Regions from separate parts of the Moritella sp. 28 genome, predicted to be linked through region 2. Evidence: predicted binding sites of a transcription regulator. Region 2 holds the regulator's gene; each other region holds the start of a gene.

Region 1 (11,104 bases), 410 kb from region 2:
ACTGTTTTACGGTTTTTATCTTCTTGATCTGCAGCAACAGCAAGACCGAGAGCCGCGCTGATTGAGGTTGATGAGTGACCAACATTGAGATGGTCGTATTCACTTTCATCACGCCAAGGGAATGGATGTAGCCCCCCTTTTTGGCGGATCGTTGACATACGGTCACGACGACCCGTTAAAATTTTGTGTGGGTAGGCTTGATGACCTACATCCCATAATAATTTGTCGAATGGGGTATTGTAGACATAATGCAGGGCAACGGTTAATTCTACGACACCTAAGCCTGAAGCAAAGTGACCGCCACTTATACCGACAGTGTGTAGCAAATAGCTGCGCAGTTCATCACATAAGTCATCCAGACGATCCGCTGGTAATTGACGTAACTCTTCTGGGATGTCTGCTAATGCTAATGTAGGGTAATTCGAAATATCTAAGCTCATAATGTTTATAATTTTATACTTTGTTAGAATCTGTTACTTATTTCGCTCGATGATGTACTGCGTAAATAAAGCGAGAACGGTCGTATCATGCGGAATTGTTTCTAAGGCGAACATCGCTTGTTGATACAGTGCTTGGGCTTTTTCTTGTGCCCCAGCTAAACCGAGTAATGCAGGGTATGTTGATTTATTTAATTCAACATCTGAACCTTGAGGTTTACCGAGCGTTTCAGTATCACTGGTTATATCGAGAATGTCATCTTGTACTTGGAATGCTAAACCAATAGCATTGGACCATTTATCCAGCGCAGCTAATAATTCAACCGAGCAATGTGGTGATGCGAGGCAACCCAGTTTTGCTGCACAATTAATGAGTGCACCCGTTTTATTATTGTGGATAGCTTCTAGTTGTGCCAGTGAGATTTGTTTATCAGTCGCGGCGAGATCCATTGCTTGACCACCACACATACCGCTATAGCCACTTGCTTGGGTTAGCGATTTCAACATAGCCAAACGATTTTTTTCGGCTGCAGGTGCCAGTGCGCAATCAAGTAATAATTCAAAAGCAAAAGGTTGCAGTGCATCACCGGCTAAGATAGCGGTAGCATGGTCGAATTTAATATGGCAAGTCGGTTGACCACGGCGCAAATCATCATCGTCCATCGCGGGTAAATCATCATGAATTAATGAGTATGCATGAATTGATTCGATTGCGGCGGCTGGACCATCAAGGTCGCTAAGGTTTACGCCTAGCATTTCGCCGACGGCATATACGATCACTGGGCGAACACGTTTACCGCCTTGTAACAGACCATATTCCATCGCGGCTGCAAGTTGGGTGTCATGTGTTGGTAGCAAGTTTATTTGCTGTTGCAAATAGTCATTGATACGACCCTGATATTGGGTTATCGAAGTTGAAAGCTGCACTATTTAATTACTACTGTCAGAATTGAAGGGAGAAAGCGTTTGCTGGTCACCGTCGGCGAGTAATATGGCTACTTGCTGTTCAGCATGCTGAAGTTTCTGTGAGCTCGCGCGTGTTAAACTAATACCACGTTCAAATTGCTTTAACGCATTATCAAGCTCACAATCACCTTGCTCTAGACTGTTCACAATTGTCTCTAGCTCTGTGATAGACGCCTCGAACGTCATATTTTCTGGTTTTTTTACCGCCATCGGGTGTCCCTCTGATAATATACTCGGGTATTATACCCAAGTTAATAAGGTATAGACAGCTTAACTGTGCGATGCCAGTAATAAGCAGGATAAGATTACTTAAGAATTTAATTTGCTTGCCGATATAGATCAAGAATACACTCGCTATAAATATGATGATAATTTGCTTGGGATGGGGAATGTTGTGGATTTAGCAACTTTAATAGGATTAGTCGGCTCGTTTGCGTTTGTAGTGATGGCAATGGTGCTGGGTGGCGATATAAGTACGTTTGTTGATACGCAATCGATATTGATTGTATTTGTTGGTTCACTCTTTGTCGTATTAATGCATTTTAATTTTGGCCAGTTTTTAGCCGCAGCAAAAATTGCCGTAAAAGCATTCATGTTTAAAATTGATAAGCCTGAAGAGTTAATCGAACAAGCGGTTGAAATGGCGGACGCAGCGCGTAAAGGTGGGTTTTTAGCGCTTGAAGAAGCAGAAGTAAAAAATGAATTTATGCAAAAAGGCATCGACTTATTAGTGGATGGTCACGATGCAACTGTTGTTAGTCAGACATTGCAAAAAGACATTAAACTGACCACTGCTCGTCATAAAGCCGGAATTCATGTATTTAGTATGATCGGTGAAGTTGCTCCTGCGATGGGAATGATTGGTACCCTGATCGGTCTGGTGGCGATGTTATCAAACATGGATGATCCTAAATCGATTGGTCCTGCAATGGCTGTTGCTTTACTAACAACGTTATACGGCGCGGTTTTTGCGAATATGGTTGCCATCCCGATAGCGGGGAAATTGAAATTACGTTCAGAAGAAGAAATGCTGAATAATACCCTGATTATGGATGCAATTTTAGGTATTCAAGAAGGACGCAATCCGCGGGTTATCGAAAGCTTATTAAAGAATTACCTCCATTCATCAAAACGAGAAGTGGCGGATACTGACGTTTAGTTTACACCATGATGACAGCTAAATAAGTAGAGAGATAACGTATGTCTGATGAATGTGATTGCCCACCCCCTGGTCTCCCTGCGTGGATGGGTACCTTTGCCGATTTAATGAGCCTGTTAATGTGCTTCTTTGTATTACTATTGTCATTTTCAGAGATGGATGTAGTGAAATTTAAGCAGATTGCCGGGTCAATGCAGTTTGCTTTTGGTGTACAAAATCAAATTGATGTAAAGAATATCCCCAAGGGTACAACGGTGATTGCACAGGAATTTCGCCCTGGTCGACCGGACCCCACGCCGATTGAAACCATTATGCAGCACACCATTGATAATAGTGAAGCAGAGTTAGACTTCAAAGATGGCGAAGATCAAAACGCGGGTGGTAAGAACAAACGCGAAGAAGAAAGTAATGGTGGTAAATCACCAGAAACGTCGACCCGTGATAATACGCCAACTGAAAATGTCGAAGTAACGGAAGATACCAGTGAGCTAGTCAAGGCTCTCGCAGAAGCCTTAAAAGAAGAAGTCGATAGTGGTGGTGTTGAGGTTGAAAATTTGGGGCAGCAAATCATCATTCGTATTAATGAAAAGGGTTCATTTCCAGCTGGTTCAGCCTTTTTACAACCACGCTTTCGTCCCGTGATCCAAAAGGTCGCGCAGCTATTAGCAACGATACCAGGGATGATTACGGTTGCCGGACATACAGGTAAAGAAAAGTTACATTCTGAGCTTTATCGTTCTAAATGGGATTTGTCGAGCCAGCGTGCTGTTTCTGTGGCACATGAAATGTTAAAGGTTAAAGAGTTCAATGAGAACCGCTTGATCGTGCAGGGCATGGCTGATACCCAACCATTGACGGATAAAGAAAGTGAATTACGTCGTAACCGCCGTGTAGAAATTAGTATTATGCAAGGTAAAGCGAAACTCTCAGAGCCACTCAGTGTGATTACTAACAAGTAGTCTTCGTACTTTATTTGTTAGCTGTTTGACTCCGTACGTGCAAGTCTTTTACGGGCTAAGTTGCATAACGCGATCACTTGCTGTTGGGTGAAGTCTTGATTGTTTCCTTGGCATTCGCCACGATCGTCAATACGAAAGTTAGCCGGTGTATTTTGCAGTATAAAGGTTTGTTTTCGTGCCTCTTGTTGTGCTTCCGTTAAATATTGTTGAGCGGTTTGTTCGATTTGTTGCTGACGTTCAGTCGGGGACAAATCAGCATCGAGCTTTGCGACTGTTAGCATGTATTGATCGTAATTAATTTCCTGACCAAACATGGCATCTGTTTCTGCAATGGAAAATATTTTTTCGCGCATATCCTGGCGATCTTGCATTAAGGCTTCAACTGTTTGTAAGGTATTGCTCTTGGTCAAAGTATCTAGTTCGGGCAAATCTTGCAGTGCTGAGTTCTGCGCATGGAAATCTTGCATCTGTTGCTTGTAATCGACGTACTTATCTAATAATGCTAACGCTTGCTGTGCAGCAGGTTGTGGATAAACTTGTAAGATATATTGTTGCATACTGGTCAGTAGTTCGGGAGAGGTTAAGTCACCTTCTGAACTGAAAAAATAATCAAATAATACTTTAATATCATGATTTAAAATAAGCTGATTATCATTATTTATGTGAAGTAAACTGCTTGGATCGGTATTTTTCAATGACTTTGGCATGTTAATCTGAGCGAAAGAAACCGCACTTGTGGTGCTTGTGTTATTGTTTTTTTGATTGAGAGTCATTTTATTACGTAAGATAATCGATGATGCGAAGCTTGTTTTTGCTTCGACTACGACGTTCTCTTTCATTGTTATTGTATGTGGTGGCGTGATGTCTGTGTTACTCGTATTATCACTATATAAATAAATACTCGTACCACTGATAATAAATAGACTGATAATGGCCGCAGATTTGTTGATGTTTTGCATTCTATCATCCTGATAAAGACCAAAACCGCGCTATTTTAAGCTTTGGTCTGTGAACATTCATGTCGCGTTATTCGATTGCTTTATTTCTATTTTGATTTAATTGCTTAATACGCAAATACTACAAGCCTTGCTGCGCAAGCATATTGGCATGTTTCGTGTAGATTGCTGGGATATTTAATTTCCAGCTACCGAGTCCCATTAATTGATTAATTGCATCAAAGTGATTGGCGTTATAATCGAGTTTGATGACTTGACCAATCGCTTGACCACATACTGGTACTAGTCCGTCCCATTGGAAGCCACCTTCGTCTTTGTATTCAGGTACAAATAGACCAAATATAGGTACTAACATTGAGTCGAGCGGATCAAGTAAGTTGGTGCTGTATTGATTACCGCCCCAAGAGAAGTACTTAATACCGTTAGATTCTGTCTGACCGTAGAAGCTTGGGTCTGCCTCACCCTGTTCACCATTATTAATTGTCATGCAGTCTTGGGTTGGCATCACCGCCATGTCGGTAAACGTTGCTGCATACTGTGCAACTTGCTCTCGATCTGTCGCCTGCGCAAGACGTAATAGGTCTTGACCGCCACGCTCAGGGCTATCGTAATCACCGTCAGCTGCATCGTCTTTTGCAGACAATAACTCGAGGGTATTAAATACAAAGTTAATCAGGGGGACACCTAGCTTCTCAATCATGCTGCCTTCTTCAAATGCTTCTCTGAATCCATCTGAGAAATGGGTACCTTTATTCATCGCATGGGATGTGGATACTGACGCAATACGATCTGTAAGACGTTCGTCATTGGCGGCAAAGCGTGAGGCGAGGGCGCCTTGACTGTGAGCGATAAGATTGACTTTTTCAGCGCCAGTTAATGCTAAAATTTGCTCGATATCATAAACCAATTCTTCGCCACGTACCTCGTTAAGCTCGGCACTTGACAGGTTTGTGACATATACCTCGGCACCTTGTTCACGCAGTGCGTCGGTAATGCCATACCAATAATCAATGCCTATGGCACTATCAAATGAAAACGCGCCGCCTACCATCACAATCGGATATTGGGTTTTAGCAAAAGTTGGTTCGGGTTTATCAAACCAACCTGCATTGGCTTGAGTTGTGATTAACATTGTGCTGGAAATAGCGGTAGCAAGGGCTATATTTTTGAAGTTCCATTTCATTTTTTGATCCTTATAAAAACCTAACGAGACAGGTTGTCTTGCTTGGTCATGTGAGCATATAAGTTCATTTAAAAATGTGTCAACACTTGTTGGTGCTCGATTTCGAAACAAAGCGAAAGCGTGAATCCTCTCACATAAATGTCTGTTTTAGCTGTTGGTTGAGCTGATTATTTGTCAGTCATAAGTATTAATACTGATGGATTGTGGAGCATATGTTCGAATAAGGAGTAATTAAGTATATTAATGTCACATTTAGATGCTTAATCTGAATAATTATCGAATTACAGGTATTAACGGTTGTCGATTGATGATAGTTTGGAATTAATAGCAATTAACTGAATTTATTGCTACTGTGAAGATTACTCCTTTAGAGATGTTTGATATTTTAATTCAACAAAAATTGAAATATTAAACAAGTTATAAAGGTCATGGATGTAATTGTCGTACTGGAGTTTGTACATGTTAAAAAATAAAATCACTCAATCACTTTTATTAACCGCGGGTCTAGCATTTGCTGCTACTTCGCTTACAGCAACGGCCGCGGAAGTACCTGCTGGCGTAAAACTAGCAGCGAAACAAGAGTTAGTTCGTGGTAACGGCACGGAAGTTGCCTCTTTAGATCCACAAAAAGTCGAAGGTGTCCCTGAAGCGCACGTACTTCGTGATTTACTTGAAGGTCTTGTAAACCAAGATGCAGATGGTATTACCGTTCCGGGTGTGGCTGAACGCTGGGAGACTAAAGATAATAAAGTGTTTACTTTCTACCTACGTAAGGATGCTAAATGGTCGAATGGCGATGCTGTAACGGCTGATGATTTTGTATATAGCTTCCAACGCGCAGTTGATCCTTTAACGGCGTCACCTTACTCATGGTATCTAGATATGACAACCATGATAAATGCTTCAGATATTATTGCAGGCAAAAAAGACAAGTCTACTTTAGGTGTTAAAGCAATCGATGATTACACATTTGAAGTAACACTCGCAAGTCCAGTCCCTTATTTCGTGAAGATGATGGCTCACACGACGATGAAACCTGTGCATAAAGCAACAGTTGAAAAATTCGGTGATAAATGGACTAAACCTGAAAATTTCGTCGGTAACGGCGCATTCGTAGTTAAAGATTGGGTTGTGAACGAACGTCTAGTACTCGTTCGTAATGAGAATTACTGGGATAACGCGAACACAGTATTAAATAAAGTAACTTACTTACCGATTGAAAACCAAGTTTCTGAAATGAATCGCTTCCTATCAGGTGAAATCGATTTCACTTATGAGCTACCAAACGAACATTTCCGTCGATTGAAGAAAGAGCATGCAGAATCGGTAGCGATCAAAGGTAACTTGTGTACTTATTACTACAATTTCAATACACATAAACCACCATTCAACGATGTTCGTGTACGTAAAGCGATTTCTTACTCTATTGATCGTAACATCATCGCTAACGCTATTCTGGGTCAAGGCCAAAAACCTGCTTATTTCTTAACCCCTGAAATCGTTGCTGACTTCAACCCAGAGATGCCTGCTTACGGTAAACTATCTCAGAAAGAACGTAATGAAAAAGCCAAATCGTTACTTGCTGAAGCGGGTTACAACAAGTCAAACCCACTAAAATTCAGCTTGCTGTATAACACTTCAGAAAACCACAAAAAAATTGCGGTAGCAATCGCGTCAATGTGGAAGAAAAACTTAGGTGTATCTGTAGAGCTTGAAAATCAGGAGTGGAAAACGTACCTAGAAACCAAGAAGCAGGGGGACTTTGAAGCGTCTCGTGCTGGTTGGTGTGGCGACTATAACGAAGCATCTACATTTACTTCATTAATGGAAGGCAGCAATACGACTGGCGGTATTCACTATCAGAGTGCTGAATACGATAAGCTAACTAAATTAGCTGTACAAGCAACTTCTGAAGCAAAACGTCAAGAGTTATATTATGCTCAAGAAGCACTACTGACTAAAGATATGCCAATTGCTCCTATATATCAGTATGTTACAGCTCGCCTTGTTAACCCTCATGTGGGTGGTTACGCAGAAAACAACGCACAAGACCAACTTTATTCTAAAGATATGTACATCATCGCAGAGTAATCGTTTTCCATATTAAACTGCATGCGGAATAACGCATGCAGTCTTTTCTCATATTTATATTATCAAAAGTTGAGTTGATTATGCTTAAATTCATCTTAAAGCGAATTCTAGAAGCAATACCGACTATGCTGGTATTGATCACAGTCTCTTTTTTCCTTATGCGTTTCGCACCTGGCAGCCCATTTTCAAGTGAAAGAACGCTTCCGCCACAAGTAATGGCAAATATTAACGCTAAGTACGGCCTTGATAAACCTGTGTTGGAGCAATACACCACTTATTTAACGAATGTGATTCAAGGTGACCTTGGTCCTTCTTTTAAATACAAAGATTTTACCGTTAATGAACTGGTTGCTTCGGCATTACCTGTATCAGCTAAAATCGGTGCCTTCGCTTTTGTATTTGCACTTATATTTGGTGTTTTCGTCGGTACGATTGCAGCATTACGACAAAATACGTGGTTAGATTACAGTATTATGTCAACGGCGATGATCGGGGTTGTTATGCCTTCCTTTGTACTCGCACCGGGCCTTATTTATCTTTTTTCTATTGATCTTGGCTGGTTTCCAGCGGGTGGTTGGTTAGATGGCTCGCTGAAATACATGGTATTACCTGTATTGGGTATGTCGATGTTATATGTTGCCACTTTTGCCCGTATTACTCGTGGCAGTATGATTGAAGTGATGAATAGTAACTTTATTCGAACTGCGCGTTCGAAAGGATTAAGTTATCCACATATCGTTATTAAACATGCCTTAAAACCGGCGATGTTACCGGTTGTTTCCTACATGGGTCCTGCATTCGTGGGCATTATTACTGGCTCGGTAGTGATTGAAACCATTTTTGGTTTACCGGGTATTGGTAAGTTGTTTGTTAACGCCGCGTTTAACCGTGATTATTCCCTAGTGATGGGTATTACCATTTTGATTGGTTTTTTATTCATCTTATTTAATGCCGTTGTTGATATTTTGCTTGCTTATATCGATCCGAAAATTCGCTACTAAGGGACTAGATATGTTATCTAAAACAGACAAAGTAGAAGCGTTAACAAACTTCTCGACAAATTTAGAAATTGAAGGCCGCAGTTTGTGGCAAGATGCCCGCATTCGTTTTATGCGTAATAAAGCGGCAATGATCAGCTTATGTATTTTGTTTCTGATCACCTTGTCAGTTATTTTTGTACCTATGCTCAGCCAGTATGCATTTGACGATACTGATTGGTATGCACTGCATCAGGCTCCTTCGGCAGAGCATTGGTTTGGCACCGACAGTTTAGGGCGTGACCTGCTTGTACGTACCTTTATCGGTGGTCGTATTTCGATGATGGTAGGTGTGATGGGGGCATTCGTTGCTGTGCTTATCGGCACATTGTACGGTGCTGCATCTGGCTTTATCGGCGGTACAACCGACCGTGTGATGATGCGTATCCTTGAGATCCTTTATGCAATTCCATTCATGTTCTTGGTCATTGTATTAGTGACGTTTTTTGGTCGCGATATTATCTTAATTTTTGTAGCGATTGGTGCGATTGCTTGGCTAGACATGGCGCGTATTGTCCGTGGTCAAACCTTAAGTTTACGCAATAAAGAGTTTATCGAAGCCGCGCGTGTATGTGGCGTGAGTCAATGGGGCATTATTACCCGTCATATTGTGCCTAATGTATTGGGTATTGTGGCCGTGTACTCAACGCTGTTGATCCCAAGCATGATTTTAACGGAATCATTCTTAAGTTTCCTTGGTCTTGGTGTGCAAGAACCAATGACCAGTTGGGGTGCCTTATTACAAGAAGGTGCACAAACAATGGAAATAGCGATTTGGCAATTAGCATTCCCAGCAGCATTTATGGTGTTAACGTTATTTTGCTTTAACTATGTTGGTGATGGTCTGCGTGATGCGCTGGATCCAAAAGACAGATAGTTACTAAATAGAATGACTTAAAGAGCGAGCAAGCGCTGAATTAATTTAAGTCATTCTAACGTGAGGATAGTTTGCTTATTACACAGTTAGATGTAGAGCTAGAACAAGATTAAGGATGTCACATGAGTTTATTAGATGTTACTGATCTGCGCGTTGAATTTACGACCCAAGATGGGACCGTAACCGCAGTTAATGATTTAAATTTTGCCCTCAACCCTGGTGAAACACTGGGCATTGTAGGCGAGTCAGGTTCAGGTAAATCACAAACCGTATTTGCGATCATGGGATTGTTAGCGAAAAACGGTATTATTTCTGGTAGTGCTAAGTTTGAAGGTAAAGAGATCTTAAATTTACCAGAGAAAGAACTAAACCATGTTCGAGCAGAACAAATCGCGATGATCTTTCAAGACCCGATGACTTCACTCAACCCTTATATGAAGGTGAGTCAGCAAATGATGGAAGTGCTGATTTTACATAAAGGCATGAGTAAAAAAGAAGCCTTTGAAGAATCGGTATTTATGTTAGAAGCGGTGAAGATCCCTGAAGCTCGTGTTCGTATTAATATGTACCCACATGAATTCTCGGGTGGTATGCGTCAGCGTGTGATGATCGCAATGGCATTGCTATGTCGTCCTAAACTGCTTATTGCAGATGAACCAACAACCGCATTGGATGTAACCATTCAAGCGCAGATCATGCAGCTGTTGAATGAATTAAAAGATAAGTTTAATACTGCGATTATTATGATCACTCATGATTTAGGGGTAGTTGCCGGTAGTTGTGACAAGGTATTGGTGATGTATGCTGGTCGTACCATGGAGTATGGCAAGGTGAACGATATCTTCTATACGCCAAGTCACCCTTACACTGAAGGACTACTTAAGTCGATCCCGCGTTTAGATACCGAAGGTGATATTTTACCGACTATTCCGGGCAATCCACCTAACTTGTTATCATTACCAAAAGGTTGTGCATACCAAGATCGTTGCCATCGAGCACAAGAAAACTGTCAACAAGAACAACCACAATTAATCCCGTTTGCTGGCGACCGTTTACGTGCCTGCTTCTCAGACCAGGGGACATGGTAATGACTGATATAGCCAAGAAAGGTTTAGTAGCCGTAGAGAAAAAGTTACTATTAGAAGTGAATGACTTGAAGGTGCAATTTGATATTCCGTCGAAGTCGCTATGGCCTTGGGCACCACCAAGCAAGCTTAAAGCCGTTGATGGTGTCAGCATCAAGTTATACGAAGGTGAAACACTGGGTGTAGTCGGGGAGTCAGGTTGTGGTAAATCGACGTTTGCCCGCGCCTTAATTGGACTCGTGCCAGCGGCTGCCGGTAACGTAGTTTGGTTAGGTCAGGATCTTACCCGGTTACCACACGAAGAAATGCGTGAAAAGCGTAAAGAAATTCAAATGATCTTCCAAGACCCATTAG
Region 2 (11,104 bases):
GCCTCAATCAGTAAATCTTGTAGTAATGCGGCATAAGCTGCGACACCTCGGCTACTTCGAGTATACATAGATGGCGGCATATGTTTTAAGCTAGCATTTCTAAATTGTGTATCTACAGGGATCACAGCTCGCCAAACATTGCTGCTATAATTGTTCTGCAAGGTTTGTAACGATATCAACGATGCTTTAGTTCGCCGATCAAACATGGTGGGAATGACCGTATACTGAAATTTATTAGCACAACTACGCTGCATAATTTCAAAGGTTTTCACCATGCGATCTAAGCCCTTTAATGCTAAGAATTCGGTCTGTACTGGCACTAAAATACGATCACAACTGGCGAGTGCATTCACCATCATCACACCCAATACAGGCGGACAATCAATAAGTACAAAATCATAATCATCGGTAACTAAAGTAATAATATTCTTAAGAATAAGTCCCATACCATCACGATGCCCTAATGTTCTATCTAACGTGGCCAGTGACATTGTGGCAGGTAATAAATTAATGCCGCTATAAGGCGTTTCTATTATCGCATTATGAACCAGCTCTGCATCCAATTTGGCTGCGACAAAAAGGTCAAACAATCCGACAGTTAAATCATCACTATCATAATTTAGATAACTGGTTAATGATGCATGCGGATCCGTATCGATCAATAATACTCGCTGCCCCTGTTCTGCCAGTAAGCCTGCTAAAGAGATTGCAGTTGTCGTTTTACCAACACCACCTTTTTGATTAGCAACAGTCCAAACTTTCAACTTTACCCTACCTTGTCTGCATGTCGTTATCGACAGCCAACTTCAATATTAATACGCTCTGCAATTTGTTGCAGATTCACCTGTTCATCAGCTAAACCAGCGTTCACAATTGCTTGTGGCATACCATAAACAACACAAGACTGTGCATCTTGCGCCCATATCGTACTGCCTTTTTGTTTTAGTAATTTAGCACCATCACGTCCATCTGCGCCCATACCCGTGAGTACAATCGCTAATACTTTATCGTGATATGACTGAGCCGCAGAACCAAATGAAATATCAACACTCGGTTTATAATTAATCCCCGCAGGACTTTCCATTACTTTTAAAGTAAAACCACCCGCTTTGCTTTCAATCAGCACCTGCTTACCACCAGGCGCTAAATAGGCAACCCCAGGCTGTAAACGATCACCATGCTCAGCTTCTTTTACTTTAATTTGGCATAAGGTATTCAGTCGTGCAGCAAATGCAGCAGTAAAGGTAGCAGGCATATGTTGAATTAACAAAATAGGCAGAGGAAAATCACTGCGCAAAGGCGTTAATACATTTTGTAATGCCACAGGACCGCCGGTCGAAGCACCGATAGCCATTAAACTGTATTTTTTACCTGATGCACGTTTTTTTACACGGCTTGCAGTAACTGGTGTTCGAGCTTCAACTGCCGCGTTATCGACATGAGCAACATGCCTCACATTCACCGAATTCACCGAATTCACCGAATGTAATCGACTTGCATCAGCACTTTTACGCGGTAACGTTGCTGTATTAATACGATTATCAGCTGCGACTGTCGCGCTGCGAACTGCTGCCGGTGCTGTCGCTGGTGAAATACGCGGTGTTCTCAATAAACTTCTACGTTTACTAATTTCTTTAATGTTTTGTTGTAGTAATCGAACCGCTTCCGCTTTGTCTTTGGCTATATCTTCAAATTTTTTCGGTAAGAAGTTAGCCGCTCCCGCTTCTAATGCTGCAATCGTTGACTTAGCACCTTGATGTGTCAATGACGAAAACATTAAAATGGGTGTAGGTGTATCTTTCATGATCGCTTTAACAGCGGAAATACCATCAAGAACCGGCATTTCAATATCCATGGTGATCACGTCAGGACGTAAAGACTTCGCTTTAGTAATAGCCTCTTCACCATTTTTAGCAGTATCAATCACTTCCATTTCAGGATCTGCATTAATGATTTCACTTACTCTACGTCTGAAAAAACTGGAATCATCAACGACTAAAACTTTTATTTTCATCTAATCTATCTACTTCAATGTGTTTACTTCAATGTAAAAGCACACAGGGGTTTCCCCCTGCATCAACAAATTAGCGTTTTGCGTAATGATTTAAGAGACTTGGAATATCTAAAATCAGCGCAATACCACCATCACTGGTGATTGTGGCTCCCGCCATACCCGGCGTGCCTTGCAATAAGTTATCTAACGCTTTAATAACAACTTCTTCTTGCCCAATAAGGCTATCGACAACAAAGCCAACTTGCTTAATACCGAGCTGAACAATAACCACATGCCCTAATCCACGATTATTACGCGTAGTGGCTTGTGGGTCCATTTTAGTTAACCAATCCTGCAGATAAAATAATGGGATCGCTTTTTCTCTGACAATAATGGTCAATTGGTTATCGACTACATGGGTTTTATTTAAATCCAAGTGGAAGATTTCATTCACACTCGTCAATGGTAAAGCAAAGATTTGCTTACCCACCTCGACCATCAAGGTTGGTAAAATCGCCAGTGTTAACGGCACTTTAATTTCAATCGTTGTGCCAGTACCCAATTTTGAGTCGATCGAGATTGTACCATTAAGTTTACTGATACCCGTCTTAACCACATCCATACCAACACCACGACCAGAAATGTCTGATATCTGATCTTTGGTTGAGAAACCTGGAGCAAAAATAAGGTTGTATGCTTCGTTATCTGAGATCCTTGCTGCGGCATCAGCATCAAGTACACCACGGTTCACCGCAATATCTTTTAATCGTTCAGGGTCCATACCCGCACCATCATCTACAATTTTGAGACGAATATGATCGCCCTCTTGCGATGCTGATAAGGTAATCTTCCCTTGTCGCGGCTTGCCATTTTTTTCACGTACATCTGGCATTTCAACGCCATGATCCACCGAGTTTCTCACTAAGTGAACCAGTGGATCAGCAAGTGCTTCCACTAAGTTTTTATCTAAATCGGTTTCTTCACCAATCATTTCAAGATTAATGTCTTTTGATAAACTACGCGCTAAATCACGTACGACACGCGGGAAACGACCAAACACTTTTTTGATTGGCTGCATACGTGTTTTCATTACCGCACCTTGCAAGTCGGCAGTAACAACATCAAGATTAGACACAGCTTTCGTCATATCTTCATCATTACTTGAAATACCTAAACTCACCAAACGATTACGGACAAGGACTAACTCACCGACCATATTCATTATTTCATCGAGAGTCCGAGTATCTACACGCACTGTTGAATCAACTTGTGGCTTCGCTTTTTTCTCTGCTTTTACAGCCACGGTTTCAGTCGATATTGTTGCAGCTGGAGCCACTTTTTCTACTGGTGTAGCAACCGCAGTTGCAGTTTGTGCAACAGGCGTGGGCTTGATATCTGCCACAGAATCAGCAACATTAACTACATTCTTGATTGCTGCAGCTGCACTCGGTGCATTACCCTTACCGTATAATTCATCCAGTAAGTTTTCAAAATCATCGTCATTGAGTTCACCGCTACTAGCAGCCGGCGTAGCAACAACAGGCGCTGACGTTGCTTTTATATTCGTCGCGCTAGCATGCTGACCAACACCATGCAGATCATCAAGTAGTTTTTCAAATTCATCATCTGTAAAATCTGAATTGGAACTGGTCGCGACAGTTGCAGTCGTAGGCTTCGAATCAGCAGTATTTATTGCTGTAGGAGCTGTACCTTTACCGTGTAGTTCATCAAGCAATTGTTCAAATTCAAGTTCTGACATACCATCGATATCAGAACTATTTGCTGATACGGCAGGTACTGCGACCTTCGGAGCTTCAACCTTCGGGGCTTCAACAACAGTTTCTATCACTGCTGCTGGAGTCGCTTCAGGTTGGGTAAGCAAATGAAGTTGATGAATTAATTCCGCATCTGCAGCAATTAATGGTTCACGCTCTTGAATCGCTACAAACATCACATTGACACAATCCAAAGATTTAAGAATGACATCCATGAGCTCTGGTGTTACTGTTCTTAAGCCATTACGCAGGCTATCGAACACATTTTCTGCACCATGGCAAATATCAACCAATTCTGATAATGCTAAAAATCCTGCGCCACCTTTAACGGTATGAAAGCCCCTAAAAATTGCATTAAGTAACTCAGCGTCTTCTGGGCTTTTTTCTAAATCAACGAGTTGTTCAGAGAGTAGCTCCAGAATTTCAGATGCTTCAATCAGGAAGTCCTGTAGAATATCTTCATCAACATCAAAGCTCATCAATATCTCCCTTAAAATCCTAAACTTGATAATAAATCATCAACATCATTTTGGCCGTCTAGTACATCAACGCGTTCACTCGCATTCATGATTGGACCTTCCGCCTCAATGCCACTTATTTCACTTTTAACTGATTCTGTCATTACATTTAGTGGTTTTGAAGCCTCACCAAACATAGTCAACATTTCAACTAATTTAACTTCAACTTCTTGTACTAAATTAATCACGCGACGGATCATTTGACCAGTCAAATCTTGAAAATCTTGCGCCATGAGAATTTCAGTTAAATACTGTCTTAAACTATCGGCATCAGATACTGAAACTTGAAGAAAATCGTCTAATAATTTACAAAGTTCTTTAAATTGACCCAATTGTAAATCACGACTCATCAAGTTCTTCCAATTTGGCATCACTTGTTGAATGCGGTCGTTAAAACTATCAGCAATTGGTAAGCAGGATTCAACTGCATCCATCGTTCTGTTTGCCGCTTTATCCGTCATCTCAATAACATAATTCAAACGCTCTCGAGCATCAGGAAACTCATCGTTAGCTAAGCTTTCAATACGTGTATCTAACTGGAAATCTTCTAATGAATCATGTAATTGACGTGTTAACACACCCACTTTTTCAAATAGTGCATCTGAATTTGTATTCTGAATTTTAGTAATTATTTCATTTGCCATTTCTACCTGACCACACTCTAGCAGTGTCACCAGTTCTTTAGCGTCTTCTAATGAAATCAACGATTCTTGTTGTTCACTCATGCGCATCCTTGCTTATTGAATTCGTTCGAAGATCTTCTCTAATTTTTCTTTTAGTGTCGCCGCTGTAAATGGTTTAATAATGTAACCATTCACACCTGATTGAGCAGCTTCAATAATCTGTTCACGCTTCGCTTCAGCCGTAACCATTAGTACTGGGATATGACATAGCGCTTGGTCTTTACGGATCTCTTTAAGTAGATCAATACCTTGCATACCAGGCATATTCCAATCAGTGACAACAAAATCATAATCGCCATTTTTTAGCATAGGTAATGCCGTGTTGCCGTCGTCCGCCTCATAGGTATTGCTAAAACCAAGATCACGAAGTAAGTTTTTAATGATGCGTCTCATCGTAGAAAAATCATCGACAATAAGAATTTTAATTTGCTTTTTCAAGTTGTTCTCCAAAATAAGTAATTACAATATTCACAGTCCCTGATCCCATAAATATCTTACTTCAATATTCAAGTACTAGATAAATAGTACCAATTAAACTTAGTCATCTAACCAAGCATGCATGCGCGCTTTCACTCGATGCATCGCTTGGCTGTGTATTTGACTCACACGAGACTCGCTGACACTGAGTACTTCCCCGATCTCTCTTAGATTTAACTCTTCATCGTAATAAAGCGATAAGACTAAGCTTTCTCTTTCGGGTAGTGTTTTAATGCAGTTTGCTAATGCTTGCTGAAAACGTAGCTCAGAAAAATCAGCACAAGGAGTGCTTGATTTTCCTTCGTAAATTGAATAGGCATCTTCATTACTCGCGGTCAAATCTTCGACCGCCAATATATGCCCACTATTAACATCCATCAACATACTATGGTAGTCAGTCAGGTTTACGCCTAATTCTTCAGCAACATCCGTATCTTTTGCATCCGTACCCGTTTGTTTTTCGATACGGTCAATGGCAGCAGCAATATCACGGCCATTTTTATGCACCGATCTTGGGACCCAATCCCCACGTCTCATTTCATCAATCATTGAGCCGCGGATACGAATACCAGCATAAGTTTCAAAGCTAGCGCCTTTAGAGCCATCAAAGTTGCGCGCAGCATCCAGTAATCCAATCATACCCGACTGGATTAAATCATCTAACTGAACACTCGGCGGCAAACGGAGAAGCAAGTGATGGGCAATTCGTTTTACTAAAAAACCGAATTGCTCAACAGCATGACTCTGTTGCGACTGGATGTTGCTGTAAGCGGATGCCTTATTCACTTCAATCTTCTACCCTAGCTTTGTTTTCAAACAGGTTCTCAATGAAGAACTCCAAATGACCGCCGACTTTATTCGGTACTGGCCAAGTTGCAGCTCGACTTGCTAACGCTCTAAACGCCAATGAAGCGGGCGCTTTTGGAAATGCTTCTACAACCACTTTCTGTTTACGAACGGCTTGACGAACACTGTTATCAAACGGAATACAAGCAACAAGCTCTAATGTTGCATCTAAAAATCGGTCCGTTACACGTGTCAATTTAGTAAATAATTCTTGGCCTTCACGTAAACTACGCACCATATTGGCCACAATTTTAAAACGATGAACACCGTGTTCTTTTGATAATAACTTAATTAACGCATAAGCATCCGTGATAGATGTCGGTTCATCGCAAACCACCATTAAAATGTCTTGTGACGCGCGACAAAAACTTAATACCATGTCCGAAATACCGGCGGCGGTATCAACCAGTAATACATCAATAGGTGTTTTCAATTCAGCAAAAGCACGAATTAGACCCGCGTGCTCTTGTACTGATAATTCAACCATCGAACGCGTACCAGATGTTGCCGGTGCGATTAAGATCCCATTCGGACCTTCAATCAAAATATCATCTAATGTACATTCACCCGAAATAACGTGAGAAATATTTTTATGTACGCGTAAACCGAGTAAAACATCGACATTTGCCAACCCAAGATCGGCATCTAAAACCATGACTCGCTTACCTTGGGCCGCGAGTGATACTGCCATGTTCAGTGTTACGTTAGTTTTACCTACGCCACCTTTACCACCTGAAACGGCAATGACTTTAACTTTTTTGTTATTACTCATTTGTCTTAGACCACTTGCTTGATCGAAAAAAATATTTTTATTCATTACTATTTATCATCGCCTAACCAAAAATGCGTATCGTTTTGTTCTTCTAGCGTATCTCTGTTAAATACAGTACGAACTAATTGCTGTGCATTGGCTGAGTCTATATCTTCAGGAACCCTTTGCCCATTTGTTATATATGCAATCGGTAGTTCATGTTGTATTAGTACACTTAAAATCTCACCTAAGCTTAAACTTTCATCCACTTTACTTAAAATACAGCCCGCTAACGGAATATGATGAAAATGCTCTAATGTTTCTTGTACAACCCTACGCTGCGCAGTTGCAGGGACAACCAAATAGTTACGAATCACGACTTTTTCATTATTAACTAATGTATCTAACTGTTCGGATAAACGCTTGTCACGCTGTCCCATCCCGGCAGTATCAATCAAGACTAAACGTTTACTTCTTAACTGATACAAGTATTGTGCCAACTCTGCTTCATCACGGGCAACCTTAACAACACACCCCATAATACGCCCGTAAGTCGCCAATTGTTCGTGAGCACCAATACGATATGTATCAGTAGTAATCAACGCAACATTCTCTGAGCCATGCAACATGGCAAATTTTGCCGCTAATTTGGCGATAGTTGTCGTTTTTCCCACGCCGGTTGGGCCAACTAATGCAACAGCACCACCTTTACCCAAAATATCATCTTGCGCAATGAGCACACTGTCCGTCAGTAACGCTTCGATCTGATCCCAAGCCGACTCAATCGAACAGTTTTCAGCCACACAGTTAGCGAGTTGGTCTGCAACCTCTTCGGTAAAACCAATCTTAACAAGATGTTTGATCAACATAGCACGAATAGGTTCATTACGTTCAACTTCCTGCCACTGTAATCCTGAGACTTGGTGCTCAAGCAACTTTCGAATTGAGGCAAGCTCAGCCTTCATCGCACTCATGTCTTGTTGGTTGTCACTTTTCGGTGTAGTCGACTCAAACTGCTTATAACCAGCTTGTTGAGAAGAGCGCGCCATACCATCACGCATTTCATTTTGTTCTGCGAGTGTCGCCGGAGCAGTATTTGGGCGTTCAGCAAAGCGACGAGCGACCGGTTTCTTTAAAAAACTGGTATCCCAATTATTTTTTTCACGCGTATTATCATCGTTATTGATTGCTTGTGACATTTGCTGTTTATGTTCTTGCTGACGTGCCAATAAGCTCGCTAATGAGTCATTTGGCGCGACGGGTCGCTCTGGTTCTGCTTGCTGTGACAGTTCATTATTCATTAATTTTTTGAAGTTGAATTTAGATGCCGATAAATTGACGGAGTCTTCAGAAAGTTGACGTTCTGATTTATTTGCTACAGTTTTTGGTTCGCTTACTTTTTCAGGTGCGACAGGCTTACTTTCAGAGAAATCCACAGCAGCAACTATTTCAATGCCACCGGTGACCTTTTTGTTAGACATAATAACAGCGTCGGGGCCAAGAACCTCTTTGACCTCAGCCAATGCCGCTCGCATATCTTTGGCAAAAAAGCGCTTTATTTTCAACTTAACATCCTTAGTTCTGTTCGCTACTTAAATTTTTATTTACGTGTTATTGACCAACAACACTGACAATTCGAATCTGTTTATCATCAGGTACTTCTTGATATGATAATACGCGTAATGAGGGTATTGAGTATTTCACAAATTTCGCTAATGTTGACCTTAATACCCCAGAGGTAAGTAAGATCGCCGGTTGTCCCGCTAATTCTTGATTTTGTGCCACCTCTGTTAATGAGGTTTGCATCCGTTCAGCTAAACCAGGTTCAATACCCGCACCTTCACTACCAGCAGCCTGTAAAGACTGGTGTAATATTTGCTCTAATTCAGGGGCCAGTGTCACGACAGGTAATTCACTGTCGATACCATTTATATCCTGAACAATCATGCGGCGTAAGCTTACACGGCAAGCAGAAATCAACACTTCTGGATCTTGCGTTTTAGTACCATATTCAGCCATTGTTTCAACAATGGTGCGAATATCTCGAATTGGCACGTTATCATGTAATAGCCCTTTCAACACCTTCACAACAACCCCTAACGGTAAAATTTCAGGGACTAAACTTTCGACCAATTTAGGATGTGTTTTCGCTAATACATCTAATAAATTCTGCACTTCTTCATAACCGAGTAATTGCGCAGCATTGTTCAGTAGTAACTGACTCAAGTGTGTCGCAACAACTGTAGCTGAGTCAACAGCTGTATAACCCAAGGTTTGCGCTTGATCACGCTGTTGAGGATTGATCCATAAAGCAGGCAGGCCAAAAGCGGGGTCTATGGTTGAAATACCATCAATCTTGCCATATACCTGACCCGGATTAATGGCTAACTCTTTATCATGGAAAATTTCAATTTCGCCATTTGAAACTCCCATAATATTAATACTATAACAATTTGGTGGTAATTCGAGGTTGTCACGAATATGCACTGCGGGCACCAAAAAACCTAATTCTTGAGAAAGCTTCTTACGAACACCTTTAATACGGTTTAATAACTCACCACCTTGGCTCTTATCAACCATGGGAATAAGTCGGTAGCCAACTTCCAGACCGATCGTATCTACGGGTTTAACATCCTCCCAATCAAGATCTTTCTGATCATTCAAACTCGCTTTAATATCTGCATCTTCTGGCATATTGGTTTTCTCTTCTTCACGCTTGGCTGCTGACTTCATTAGCCACCAAGCCCAAGTGCCAGTAAGCACACCAAAACCGATGAAAGCAAGATGTGGCATACCCGGTACTAGCCCCATTACCGTCATAATGGCAGCAACAACAGCCAATGCCTTTGGATTGGCCACCATTTGGCCCGTGACTTGAGTGCCGAGTTTTTCGTCTTTATTTTGACGGGTAACAATAATAGCTGCAGAAATCGATAAGAGTAGTGACGGTATCTGCGCAACCAGACCATCACCAATAGTCAATAATGTGTAAATTTCACCAGCTTCCGCAAAACTTAAATCATGTTGTGAAATACCAATGATGAGGCCACCGATAATATTAATGAATAAAATCAATAAACCAGCAACCGCATCACCTTTAACAAATTTACTAGCACCGTCCATCGAACCATAAAAATCAGCTTCTTGAGTGACTTCTTCTCGGCGCAATTTAGCTTTATCTTGGTCAATAATACCTGCGTTCAAATCGGCATCAATCGCCATCTGTTTACCCGGCATAGCATCGAGCGTAAAACGCGCACTTACTTCCGAAATACGTCCCGCACCTTTGGTCACCACGGCAAAGTTAATAATCATTAAAATCATAAACACGATGAGACCTACCGCCAAATTCCCGCCTATTACAACAGAACCAAAGGCATCGATAACTTGTCCCGCAGCATCACCGCCATTATGCCCTTCTAACAACACCACTCGTGTTGAGGCCACATTCAAGGCTAAGCGTAGTAATGTTGCAATTAACAAAACAGTCGGAAATGCAGCAAAATCAAGTGGTTTATTGACGTATACCGAAACAAGCAGAATTAATAACGATAAAGCGATATTAAAAGAAAAGAATACATCTAATAGGAATGCAGGTATCGGTAACACAACCATGCCGAGTGTAGCTAACACAATTATCGGGGTGCCGATATTTTCTAGCGCAATCGCTCTTTTACCCCATATTTTTGACAGATTTGTTGCTACTTGCATTCCGAGACCTCAAAATTTAATGCTTGATAGTATAAAGCAATAATCATACCGAAGGCAAAATCATTCAGTGCTGAAGTCCACAAATGACACTAATATTTTAGGTCATCAGGAATATCTATGGTTTTTGGTAACGGTTTAGGCCGATTACCTTTACGTTGTTTAAATTGTTCGAGCTGATAAACATAGGCAAGTATCTGTGCTACCGCGATAAATAACCCTTCAGGTATTGGATCATCAATCTCAGTAGTATGATAAATAGCACGTGTTAAAGCCGCTGATTCTAAGATTGGTACTTTGTTTTCTTTCGCCATTTCACGAATACGGAATGCCACTTGATCAACACCTTTAGC
Region 3 (11,104 bases), 2.5 Mb from region 2:
GGTTAAGCATATACAGAAATCTAAAGATTTTTTGTAATGCTCAATTATTGGTAAATATGTTCGCTAAGAATAAAGTATCTTGTAAACATGCCTATGTTAATACAGTAATTAGCATGCCCATTAAAATTAAAGTTAATTAATAATTAAAAATCAAATAGTTAGGTGTTCTTAACAGAGTGGGAGGACGTGAGGTGATACGGGTCACGTAATGTAGTGTTTATAATTGATTAAGGATGTAATTGAATTCTATATCACTAGCTTAAAAGCTATATATAGTGGTAACGCGTGGCCTTCTAATTAAATCTTAGATTATATGTATTTTGCCTCAGTGCGGGAGTGGCTATGTGACCTTATTACTTCTAGCGCAGTAAGCCAGAATGGTCCCCCCCGAACCATCGGGACGAGTAATGCTTTGGTTTTTACTATCCTAGTTGCAACCCCTTTTTACTTATCCCAATAACCTGAACCTCCGCCTAATTTATTGTGCATAAACTCGATGAATACTCTTACTTTTTCAGGGAGGTGTTTTCTCTCGGGATAGACTGCATATATTGCATGCTTTGGGAGAGTATATTCGTCCATGATTGAAATAAGTTTGTTTGATTTCAAGTGCTCTGCGACGATAAAGGTTGGCATCTGGCAAATACCGAGTCCATTCAGTAATGCCTCTAAAATCGCATCACTATTATTAACGATAAAGTTGCCTTTAGGTTCTATTTTTAGTTTTTTACTGTCTTTGTAAAAGGTCCATTCAGTTCCAGCCTGAAATAGACTGTAGTAGATGCAATTGTGGTTAGATAAGTCTTCAGGTTTTGATGGTATGCCATGTTTCGAGGTATATTGTGGTGAGGCGCAGAGTACGCTTTTACAATCAGCAAGTTTTTTAGCGATCAGCGAGGAATCTTCAAGTTCACCGATTCGAATCCCAAGATCATAACCCCCTTCAACTATGCTTACAATTCGGTCATCCATACTCAGTATTACTTTTACGTCAGGGTAGGAATCTAAGAACTCTTTTATATAAGGAACGATATGTAAACGCGTAAACGTCATGGGGGCGTTTATTTTCAACGTTCCTTTCGGTGTATTTTGTAGATTATGTAGTGTTGCAAACCCTTCGTTTGCAATAACGACACTGTTCCTAGCATAATCTGAAAACCGTTCGCCAGCTTCGGTTAGCGTTATGCTCCTTGTCGTTCGATTAAATAATCGCACTCCTAGGCTATCTTCTAAGACAGATATTCTCTTACTTACTCCTGACTTTGTCATGCCTAGCTTTTCTGCTGCAGACGAAAAACTCCCTTTTTCTACTACTGCTACAAATACTGGAATTGCGGAGAAATTATCTTTCATATTGTCAACTTTTACTCACCAATGATTCAACTAGAACGATATTATCATCCTTTTTATAATCAGTTAAAGTATTCTCAAACAAGAGAGAGGGTAATATGCAAAATATAAATAGATATTCAATATTGGCTATTATTGGAGGTGGTTTGCTGGCTATGATGATCCATATCAATAGCCAACTTGCGCTAGAAACATCCGCAATAAACGCTTCATGGTTGGCGCATGGTTTAGGTGGTCTGCTGGCGTTGGGACTTTACCATGTGGTCATTAAAGCCGTAAGTTTACCTACTCCAATTAAAAGTGATGTACCTAAGTTATTTTACTTAGGGGGATTACCCGGCGCACTTACCGTTATCCTTGCTTCGGTAACCGTGAATAGCGCTATTGGCTTATCAGGAACACTGGCTCTAGGATTAATCGGACAACTTATCTGTTCTATTTTCTGTGAAGCATTAGGATTATTTGGATTAAGAAAAAGGAAATTAACTCTTTTAGAATTGCTTCCTATCTCATTGGTAGTTTTCGGTTCAATACTCATTATTTCTCAGAGGTATTAAAATGACCCTTTATATTTTTATCGCATTATTGAACGGATTTTGTATCGCGATAAGCCGTATATTGAACGGACAATTAGCCACCTACAGTGGAGCATTTAGGGCTTCATATATAAATCACCTAACAGGTTTTTTATTTCTTTCAATTGTAATGTTTGCATTGCGAGAGACTCCTCAACTTTCGAGCGGTTCAAATATGGTCGTTTACTTTGGAGGGTTTATTGGGGCTTTTTATGTGGTAATTAATAGCCTTGTCATGAGCCATCTAGGTTCTACGAGTACAATGATTTTAGTTATTGCTGGTCAAATGTGCTTTGGTTTGTTTTTGGACTCATCGTCAAGCTCAACCAGTGAACTACTTATTAAAGTACTTGGTGTTATTTTTATTGTTATAGGGGTTTCTCTAAAGGAAGTAATAAAATACAAGCACACGAGTCTTGCGCCTTAGTCATAGCGCGCTTTATGTTAGGTAAAGTCTAAGTTGATAACAGACTTAGATTTTGTTTGCTCTTTTCTTCTCTTGCATACGCTGGATGTTGAACTCTTTTCTCAATTCTGTTTTACGCTCTGCTTGTTGTTCAGATAGTGGGAAGTTTTCTAGCTCGGTAAAGGTATCGGCTATTTTCTTGGTTACTTCTGGCCATGGTCGCTCGACTTTGACGAGTAGCGCGATACACACTTGCACTTTATTCAGCGCTGCACCAGTATTGAGTGGCGCGATAGAAAGTGCGGTTTCAAAGTGTTGTAATGCAAGGTCAAGTTTACCTTCAGTAAATGCTTCAATACCCAGTTTGTTGTGGTGCTGAAATTGAACCTCTTTACTGTCTTCTTCACCACTGATACTAGCAAGTAACTTTTCGCTGTGTACGTTAGAGTGTTGAATATAAGGCTGCAGCTTTTCAGCAAATTCAAATTCTTCTAACTCGACAAGTAGATTAACCAGTTGTGGCCCTAACCATTCTGGTGTGCCTTCGGGTTCGGTTAAATACGCTTCATTACTTTTTAGCAGGGTGTGTTTCGCTTTAACTTGGTTGCCTTTCACATTATGAATAGACGCTAAACTGTAACCTTCCAATGCCAATAATTCATCTTCTTCTACATAGGGGTGTTGTTGCGAAGAACGGTGAAACAAACCGCTAATCTCTTGTAACAAGCGGCCTTGTTTAAATTTGTCTTCTTCATTTTTCGCGACAAGAATAATAGCTTGAACATAATTAATCAGATGTTGGGGAGCTTGATGTATGGTGTTTTTGGTCTGCATTAAAATAGCGAAAAAGGCTTCTTTGGCTATCGTATTCATATTTGTATCAAGTGCCAATTCTGCGAGTAGTCCTTGACGCTCTAATGACAAGTGGGAATGTTTGATCGCGCGTTGCACAATTTGCAGTGCTTTTTCACTGTCGCCACCATCCCTAAAGCAATGCGCTAACCAATCATAACCATCTAGCAGCATCGGATTATACTTAATGATGTCTGATAATAGTGGGATCGCTTGCTGGTAGTTTTTCTCTAGATAATATACTCGACCTAACAGCAATTGTGCTTGGGTATGCGGGTGGTCCTCTATAAACTCTTCTAAGATAGTACGCGCTTCAGCGTACTTTTCCTTTTCAATTAATAGCTCTGCTTTAAACAAACGACAGAAATTACGATAGCGTGCAGAGTAGATTATTGCGTTATCACATTCTTCCATTGCCTGAGCAAAATCGTCATCCTTAATTGCTTGGTAGATCGGCAGCAGAGCCTCTTTTTTATTGAATGCTTTTTGAATACGTAAATTAAGTTCGTTTTGTGAAAACGGCTTCATTAAATAATCATCGGGTGTCATTTGAATTGCGCTTAATACAATCGCTTTCGAATTATCACCTGTGACTAAGAAAAATACGGTATGGATAGGTAATAAGTTATCCATTTTTAATGTTTCAAATAGCTGACGTCCATTAAGGCCAGAGCCAAGATTGTAATCAACTAACAGTAAATCATAGGTATTGTGACGGCATAATTTTAATGCGTCTTCGGCACTTCCCACATGTGTGACATCTTTTGCCCCGAAGTTAAGCAACATGGTTTTGAGCATGATCTGAAAAGCACGTTGGTCATCAACAATGAGTACGTGTTTGTTTCGATAGTCAAAATTTTGATTCATGTTTATTTAAAACTCAAGGGTTATGGGTAAATTTAGACGTGAATGATTAGCATTCACCACAATAACAGGTATGCATAATACTGTCTTGAGAGGAGCGCTATTTTGTTAATCAGAACTGTCAACTGGGTGTTTTTTGTGCGAAGGAATTATCACAAAACCATACTGTTAATTGCCTTATTAAGCAAATAGTATTGAGAAAATCATTGTGTTATATAGTGGTTTTATTGATGTTTTAGAAGGTATATTACAAAGATAAGATGTGCTAATTAGCATTGGTGGGAATAAATCGTATAGAGAGTGGTGGAGGGAGAAGGATTCGAACCTTCGAAGGCTGAGCCGTCAGATTTACAGTCTGATCCCTTTGGCCACTCGGGAACCCCTCCACATTATTCTCTATTTTTGTCATCTATTACTAGATGGATATTTTACGATGATGACTGTTTTTACATTGACCAGAATGTAAAATCATCAAAGTAGAATGATGGTGGAGGGAGAAGGATTCGAACCTTCGAAGGCTGAGCCGTCAGATTTACAGTCTGATCCCTTTGGCCACTCGGGAACCCCTCCACAAGTAATGCTTTTTCATCTACTCGCATTGGTAGATGTTGTATTCACTTTGTCGATGACTTTAAGACCTATTTTAAGGCATATTTAAGATATAGTACATTGGCCACAACGTACTTCTTATTTCAAGTTATCAGCAAAGCTAAATGATGGTGGAGGGAGAAGGATTCGAACCTTCGAAGGCTGAGCCGTCAGATTTACAGTCTGATCCCTTTGGCCACTCGGGAACCCCTCCACAAGTAATGCTTTTTCATCTACTCGCATTGGTAGATGTTGTATTCACTTTGTCGATGACTTTAAGACCTATTTTAAGGCATATTTAAGATATAGTACATTGGCCACAACGTACTTCTTATTTCAAGTTATCAGCAAAGCTAAATGATGGTGGAGGGAGAAGGATTCGAACCTTCGAAGGCTGAGCCGTCAGATTTACAGTCTGATCCCTTTGGCCACTCGGGAACCCCTCCACAAGTAATGCTTTTTCATCTACTCGCATTGGTAGATGTTGTATTCACTTTGTCGATGACTTTAAGACCTATTTTAAGGCATATTTAAGATATAGTACATTGGCCACAACGTACTTCTTATTTCAAGTCATCAGCAAAGCTAAATGATGGTGGAGGGAGAAGGATTCGAACCTTCGAAGGCTGAGCCGTCAGATTTACAGTCTGATCCCTTTGGCCACTCGGGAACCCCTCCACGAGTAATTCTTTTTTCATCTAAAGGTTAGATGTTATTATTATGTCGACTTTTATATCATTTTAAAAATGAGTTTTATGTAATCAGCATAACGTAAATATTGTGGTGGAGGGAGAAGGATTCGAACCTTCGAAGGCTGAGCCGTCAGATTTACAGTCTGATCCCTTTGGCCACTCGGGAACCCCTCCACAAGTACGAAACGGATAGTATCAGAAAATGTCTGTATGTGAATAAAAAAATCGAATAAATAGCTAAATATTTATAAAAACAGGTCGATAACTTACTAGTTGATTATTTCGTGGCAAAATTTGGTTGTTCTGCGCGCAATATTGTTCAAGAGGTAACTTATTTACGTTCAATCGATACGACAACATGCCTTAATTGATGAGCTGCAACTTGGCCAGCAGTTAAACAAATGTACTTTAAATGGTGATAGAGCGAAGTTTTCTCTGTTATTAAGTATGTTGTCATCTGATATTACAGATCAGAAACAAATCGAAGTTAAGCATACTGCCGTTGATACGTCAGCGTATGATGCTGCGCGAATCGCAAGGTTAAATGAATACGCTGCAAACAGTAATATGGCCGCATTGCGTTTAGAGATCTGCTTTTCACCTGAAGTCGGTACAGGGGTGGGTGATGCTAAATATGTGGCAGAGTCTGTACTACAAAACAGTTCTCACTTATTACAGCAAAAATTAGCGCACGATTCGCTAATTAAACCAACGGCGAACGAGCGGGCTCAAGCAGCGCAATCTACCACTTCCACTCAAGATCTTGTATTACCACTGGAGAACCAATCGAGTATGGCAAGCTTGTTAGATGTATTAAATAGTTATGATGCTGATAAGCCGCTAAAAATAACAGCGTTTGGTTAGTCTTTTTCAACACCTTACTGAATTTTAGTTTATCACCAGATTGTGAATAAAATCACGATGCTTATATAAGAAAGGTTTAATATAAAAAACGAGTCTAAAGCAAGACTTGCTTAACATTATGATTAAGATTTATTATGGTCACCAAGGTGATGGGGTGCCACCTACTTAACCGCCAATTGTTGGCTGATGACTCCTATTAAATTTGAAAACAAGTGAATCTGTAAAATAGCATTAACTGAATAGTGACGACATTTATTTGTTGGTACTATTATTTGTTGGTACTGTTATTTACACCACGATGACACCTTGTTTTCCTAAATCTAATAGGAAAATTGTATGCACTACTCTTCTGACATTCAATCAATGTGCCCGATTCAACGCGGCGATCTCCATGCATCTGCTCCCATCCCAATTGAAGGCCGAATGGTCAATCCTAAAGAAGTTATTGCGATTTCAGGCTTAAGTCACGGTGTCGGAACTTGTGCGCCTCAGCAAGGTGCTGCCAAACTCACTCTCAATGTTAAAGAAGGCATTATTGAAGAAGCCTTAATTGAAACAATTGGTTGTTCTGGCATGACTCAATCAGCTGCGATGGCTGCGGAAATTATAACTGGCAAGACGATTCTTGAAGCAATGAATACTGATTTGGTGTGCGATGCTATCAATGTTGCAATGCGTGAGATCTTCCTCCAGTTTGCTTATGGTCGTAGTCAATCCGCGTTTTCTGAAGGTGGACTAGAAATTGGTGCGGCTTTAGAAGATCTGGGCCAAACTCAACGCAGTCAAGTTGGTACTAGTTATGCGACAAGCGCAAAAGGCGTTCGTTACATGGAAATTGCAGAAGGTTACGTTACTAAGTTAGGGTTGGATGAAAATAATGAAGTGATTGGTTATGAATATGTAAACCTTGGGAAAATGATGAAATCCGTCAACAAAGGTGTCCAAGCAGATGATGCCATGAAATCTGCTGCAGGTACATATGGTCGTTTTGACGACGCCGTTAAAACGATCAATCCACGTGAAGCTTAATCTAAGGATACTATTATGACTAATCGCACTATTACAAACCCAATTACAGCACTACTAAACGAAATGAACTTGTCTTCAATTGAAGATGCTTATCAATATTGCCTCGCTAAAGGAATTGACTCTAAATTTTTAGTGATGGAAACGCAGCCTATCGCATTTGATAGTGCCGCTGATGCTTATACCGTTGGCACTGCATTGGCATTATATCGTCAAGCAAGTTCAGCTGAAGAGGCTGCCAATATTATTGGTGAAGGACTGCAATCATTCACAAAAGAGGGGAGTGTTGCTCGACAACGTCAAGTCGGTATTGGGCATGGTGCACTTGCTGCTCGATTATTGAATGAAGAAAGCCAATGTTTTGCATTTCTTGCTGGTCATGAGTCTTTCGCTGCAGCAGAGGGGGCGATCAAAATTGCGCTGAATGTGAATAAATCTCGTCAATCACCCCTTAAAGTTATTTTAAATGGTTTGGGTAAAGATGCCGCATATCTGATCTCTCGTATCAATGGTTTTACGTATGTCAGAACTCAATTTGATTATCAAACGGGTGAGTTAAAAGAAGTTCGCCGTCGTTCATTTTCAACTGGTCCTCGCGGTGACATTCTTTGTTATGGCGCTGATGATGTACGTGAAGGTGTTGCTATTATGCATGCCGCTGGTGTTGATGTGAGTATTACGGGTAACTCCACAAATCCCACTCGATTCCAACACCCTGTCGCGGGTATTTATAAATCAGAGTGTATCCGAGCGGGTCATCCTTACTTCTCGGTAGCCTCGGGTGGTGGCACGGGTCGTACTTTACATCCTGATAATGTTGCTGCAGGCCCTGCGTCATATGGTATGACTGATACAATGGGACGTATGCATGCTGATGCACAATTTGCTGGTAGTTCGTCGGTGCCATCTCATGTTGCTATGATGGGGTTTATTGGCATGGGTAACAACCCAATGGTTGGTGCAACGGTAGCATTAGGCGTTGAGGTTGATCAGTTACTAAACCGATAAAAATAGATAACGGTAAACGTAAATCGCTCTCTCCTCAAAAACGGAATTTCAGGTTAAAAATTGTTTTCAATTTTTTTAAGATAGTATACAAAATAAGGCTAGATTGTTACACAGCGTTAACATATTATGACTTTATATCAATAAATGTCAGGTTATAGCGGTACTTAGTTGTATTGAGATAACTAAATTGGATTAACAATGGTGAAAATAATGTCTGAGCTAAGTAGTTCTGTAGAAACAGAAGGCAAGTCAGGCTCAATGGCTCAAGATGATATCGTCTATGCACATATCTTTGATGCCATTCTTGAACGTCGTCTTCCGCCTGGAACAAAATTAAATGAAGAAGCATTGGGTGATATTTTTAGTGTAAGTCGCACTATTATACGTCGTGCATTATTACGCTTGTCACACGAACAAGTGGTGGTGATCCGTCCTAACCGCGGTGCTATTGTTGCATCGCCTTCTGTCGAAGAAGCAAAACAAGTCTTTATTGCTCGGCATACACTCGAAGATGCTATTACTAAGCTTGCTATTGAGAATGCATCAAATAAGCAGATCACGCATTTACGTCAATTAATAGTGGAAGAAAATGAAGCCTCCAAACAAGGTGATTTAGGTAAAGCGATCCGTTTATCGGGTGAATTTCATCTAAAGTTGGCTGAAATGTCTGGTAATGTGCCTTTATTTAATTTCCAGCGTAGCTTGGTATCGTTAAGCTCGCTGATTATTGCGCAATACGAAGTCGCGACGAGTACGCATTGTGTATTGGATGAGCACAGTGAGTTACTCGATGCGATTGAAGAAAAAGATGCTGAAAAAGCCTGCTTATTAATGCGTGAACATTTAAAACATATCGAGTCTAAACTGAATTTAGATGGCGAGACCGTTTCCAGCGATCTACATGTTGTCTTTTCTAATGTGCTAAATAAAAAATAAAATAACGCTAATTTTTATAATATTGTATACAAACAATGCCAAGTTCGATGTAACTTGGCATTGTTATTTCTGCCTGCCATACCTATAGCCTTATCTAATCTTCACTATAATTGTATATATAACCCTTAAATTATTTTATTAAATTGTTTCTCAATTGTTATTTTTATGTGACAATAAGTTGACTTTAGAGTCAGGTTTCTAATTTAATAGGCTCAATTAGTCAGTCAAAACACAGCTAGAAATAAAAAATAATAGCAATTAATGTGAATGTCAATGTTACGGAATAACGCAGGAGGTACGATTTGATTAAGTTCCTACTTAACCAAAAGATGTGTCAGGTATCTGACCTTTCACCTAACACCACGGTACTCAACTTCTTACGTCAGGAAGAAGCGAAGAAAGGTACTAAAGAAGGTTGTGCATCAGGAGACTGCGGTGCATGTACCGTTGTACTTGGTGATGTTGTCGATGGGCGGATCCGCTATACATCAGTAAATGCGTGTATTACGTTTATATCCGCATTGCATGGTAAGCAATTGATCACGGTCGAAGATCTTAAATCAAAAGACGGTGCCTTACATCAGGTGCAACAAGCACTTGTTGATTTTAACGGTACCCAATGTGGTTATTGTACCCCTGGATTTGTAATGTCGATGTTTGCATTAAGCAAGAATACCCCGTCAGCCGACAAGCATGCTATTTTTGAAGCATTAGCAGGTAACCTATGTCGTTGTACTGGTTATCGTTCAATTATTGATTCGGCAATAGCGTTAGCAGAGCAAGAGCATATTGTTGATGCGTTTGAATGCCTAGAAAGTGAAACGGTTGCGAAACTTAGTACCATTGAGCGCAACGGGACACAAGAATTAACGGGTAACGGCCAATCATCTTACTCGCCTGATAATGTGGCTGAGTTGGCGGCGTTATTAGTGAAACACCCTGATGCTAGTATTGTTGCCGGCGGTACAGATTTAGCCTTGGAAGTGACCCAATTCCATCGTCCTATTAATACCTTGATTTCGGTTGGCAACGTGGCAGAGATGAAAGATATCAGTGTGACTGATACCCATATCGAAATTGGTGCTGCACGCAGCTTAACGGATAGTTACAGTACTTTGGCATTATACTTCCCAGATTTTGGTGAATTATTACATCGCTTTGCTTCGCTGCAAGTCCGTAACCAAGGAACGCTCGGTGGCAACATAGGTAACGCATCGCCAATTGGTGATACACCGCCAGCATTAATCGCGCTGAATGCACAAGTTGAATTACGTTGCGGTGATGATGTGCGCTTAATAGATTTAGAAGATTACTTCATTGGTTATAAGATAACAGCGCAAAAAGCAGCGGAATTTATTACCAAAATTGTCATTCCATTACCGACGTCAGAACAAGTATTCGGTATTTATAAACTATCAAAACGTATTGATGATGACATTTCAGCTGTGTTAGCTGCATTTAATATAACCTTGAAAAATAATGTTATTACGGATGTGCGCTTAGCATTTGGGGGGATGGCTGCGACGCCGATGCGTGCGCAACATGCTGAGAAGGTATTACTGGGTGCAGTGTGGGAATACGACAGTATTTATACGGCGATGCAAGCGTTAGATGAAGACTTTTCACCCTTATCTGATTTTCGTGCAAGTAAAGAATATCGTTCACTAGCAGCTAAGAATCTACTGAAGAAATTTTATTTAGAACAGCAAAGTACAACAATTGAAACGCGGGTAACGTCTTATGTCTAATCACAATAAAGTGCAACCATCACAGCAGCAATTGTTAGTGCAAGCGAATCGTTCAATCAAGACTGGTGTGGGTAAAAATGTAAAACATGAAAGTGCCGGTATTCAGGTGACGGGCGAAGCGGTTTATGTCGATGATCGTCTTGAATACCCTAATCAGTTACATGTGTATGTACGCATGAGTGATGTGGCACATGC

The links. Region 2 encodes FliA, which starts transcription of late flagellar genes. Its sites were predicted from a motif close to CTAAAGNTNNNNNNNNNNNNGCCGATA; they were not measured.
Region 1: pomA (flagellar motor protein PomA) is a predicted target of FliA. The motif match lies at 1,712-1,738, and genes of this name have one in related genera.
Region 3: HWV02_RS16155 (VC2046/SO_2500 family protein) is a predicted target of FliA. The motif match lies at 5,565-5,591, and genes of this name have one in related genera.

The regions. Positions count from the first base shown of each region.
Region 1 covers NZ_CP056121.1:745,622-756,725, forward strand. Annotated here, with positions in the region: gene dxs (1-deoxy-D-xylulose-5-phosphate synthase) at 1-440, opposite strand, end outside; gene ispA ((2E,6E)-farnesyl diphosphate synthase) at 474-1,364, opposite strand; gene xseB (exodeoxyribonuclease VII small subunit) at 1,368-1,613, opposite strand; gene pomA (flagellar motor protein PomA) at 1,798-2,562, shown strand; gene HWV02_RS03455 (flagellar motor protein MotB) at 2,604-3,521, shown strand; gene HWV02_RS03460 (lipase secretion chaperone) at 3,539-4,480, opposite strand; gene HWV02_RS03465 (triacylglycerol lipase) at 4,599-5,660, opposite strand; gene HWV02_RS03470 (ABC transporter substrate-binding protein) at 6,120-7,751, shown strand; gene oppB (oligopeptide ABC transporter permease OppB) at 7,832-8,752, shown strand; gene oppC (oligopeptide ABC transporter permease OppC) at 8,763-9,665, shown strand; gene HWV02_RS03485 (ABC transporter ATP-binding protein) at 9,788-10,753, shown strand; gene oppF (murein tripeptide/oligopeptide ABC transporter ATP binding protein OppF) at 10,747-11,104, shown strand, end outside.
Region 2 covers NZ_CP056121.1:1,150,956-1,162,059, reverse strand. Annotated here, with positions in the region: gene HWV02_RS05340 (ParA family protein) at 1-764, opposite strand, end outside; gene HWV02_RS05335 (chemotaxis response regulator protein-glutamate methylesterase) at 791-2,014, opposite strand; gene HWV02_RS05330 (chemotaxis protein CheA) at 2,085-4,247, opposite strand; gene HWV02_RS05325 (protein phosphatase CheZ) at 4,259-5,011, opposite strand; gene cheY (chemotaxis response regulator CheY) at 5,024-5,407, opposite strand; gene HWV02_RS05315 (RNA polymerase sigma factor FliA) at 5,507-6,232, opposite strand; gene HWV02_RS05310 (MinD/ParA family protein) at 6,234-7,109, opposite strand; gene flhF (flagellar biosynthesis protein FlhF) at 7,112-8,608, opposite strand; gene flhA (flagellar biosynthesis protein FlhA) at 8,655-10,754, opposite strand; gene flhB (flagellar biosynthesis protein FlhB) at 10,844-11,104, opposite strand, start outside.
Region 3 covers NZ_CP056121.1:3,658,248-3,669,351, reverse strand. Annotated here, with positions in the region: gene HWV02_RS16205 (LysR family transcriptional regulator) at 445-1,353, opposite strand; gene HWV02_RS16200 (DMT family transporter) at 1,449-1,907, shown strand; gene HWV02_RS16195 (DMT family transporter) at 1,909-2,352, shown strand; gene HWV02_RS16190 (response regulator) at 2,398-4,050, opposite strand; tRNA gene HWV02_RS16185 (tRNA-Tyr) at 4,349-4,433, opposite strand; tRNA gene HWV02_RS16180 (tRNA-Tyr) at 4,533-4,617, opposite strand; tRNA gene HWV02_RS16175 (tRNA-Tyr) at 4,765-4,849, opposite strand; tRNA gene HWV02_RS16170 (tRNA-Tyr) at 4,997-5,081, opposite strand; tRNA gene HWV02_RS16165 (tRNA-Tyr) at 5,229-5,313, opposite strand; tRNA gene HWV02_RS16160 (tRNA-Tyr) at 5,417-5,501, opposite strand; gene HWV02_RS16155 (VC2046/SO_2500 family protein) at 5,661-6,191, shown strand; fluoride riboswitch at 6,328-6,394, shown strand; gene HWV02_RS16150 (iron-sulfur cluster assembly scaffold protein) at 6,528-7,220, shown strand; gene HWV02_RS16145 (GGGtGRT protein) at 7,236-8,225, shown strand; gene HWV02_RS16140 (GntR family transcriptional regulator) at 8,436-9,161, shown strand; gene xdhA (xanthine dehydrogenase small subunit) at 9,464-10,909, shown strand; gene xdhB (xanthine dehydrogenase molybdopterin binding subunit) at 10,902-11,104, shown strand, end outside.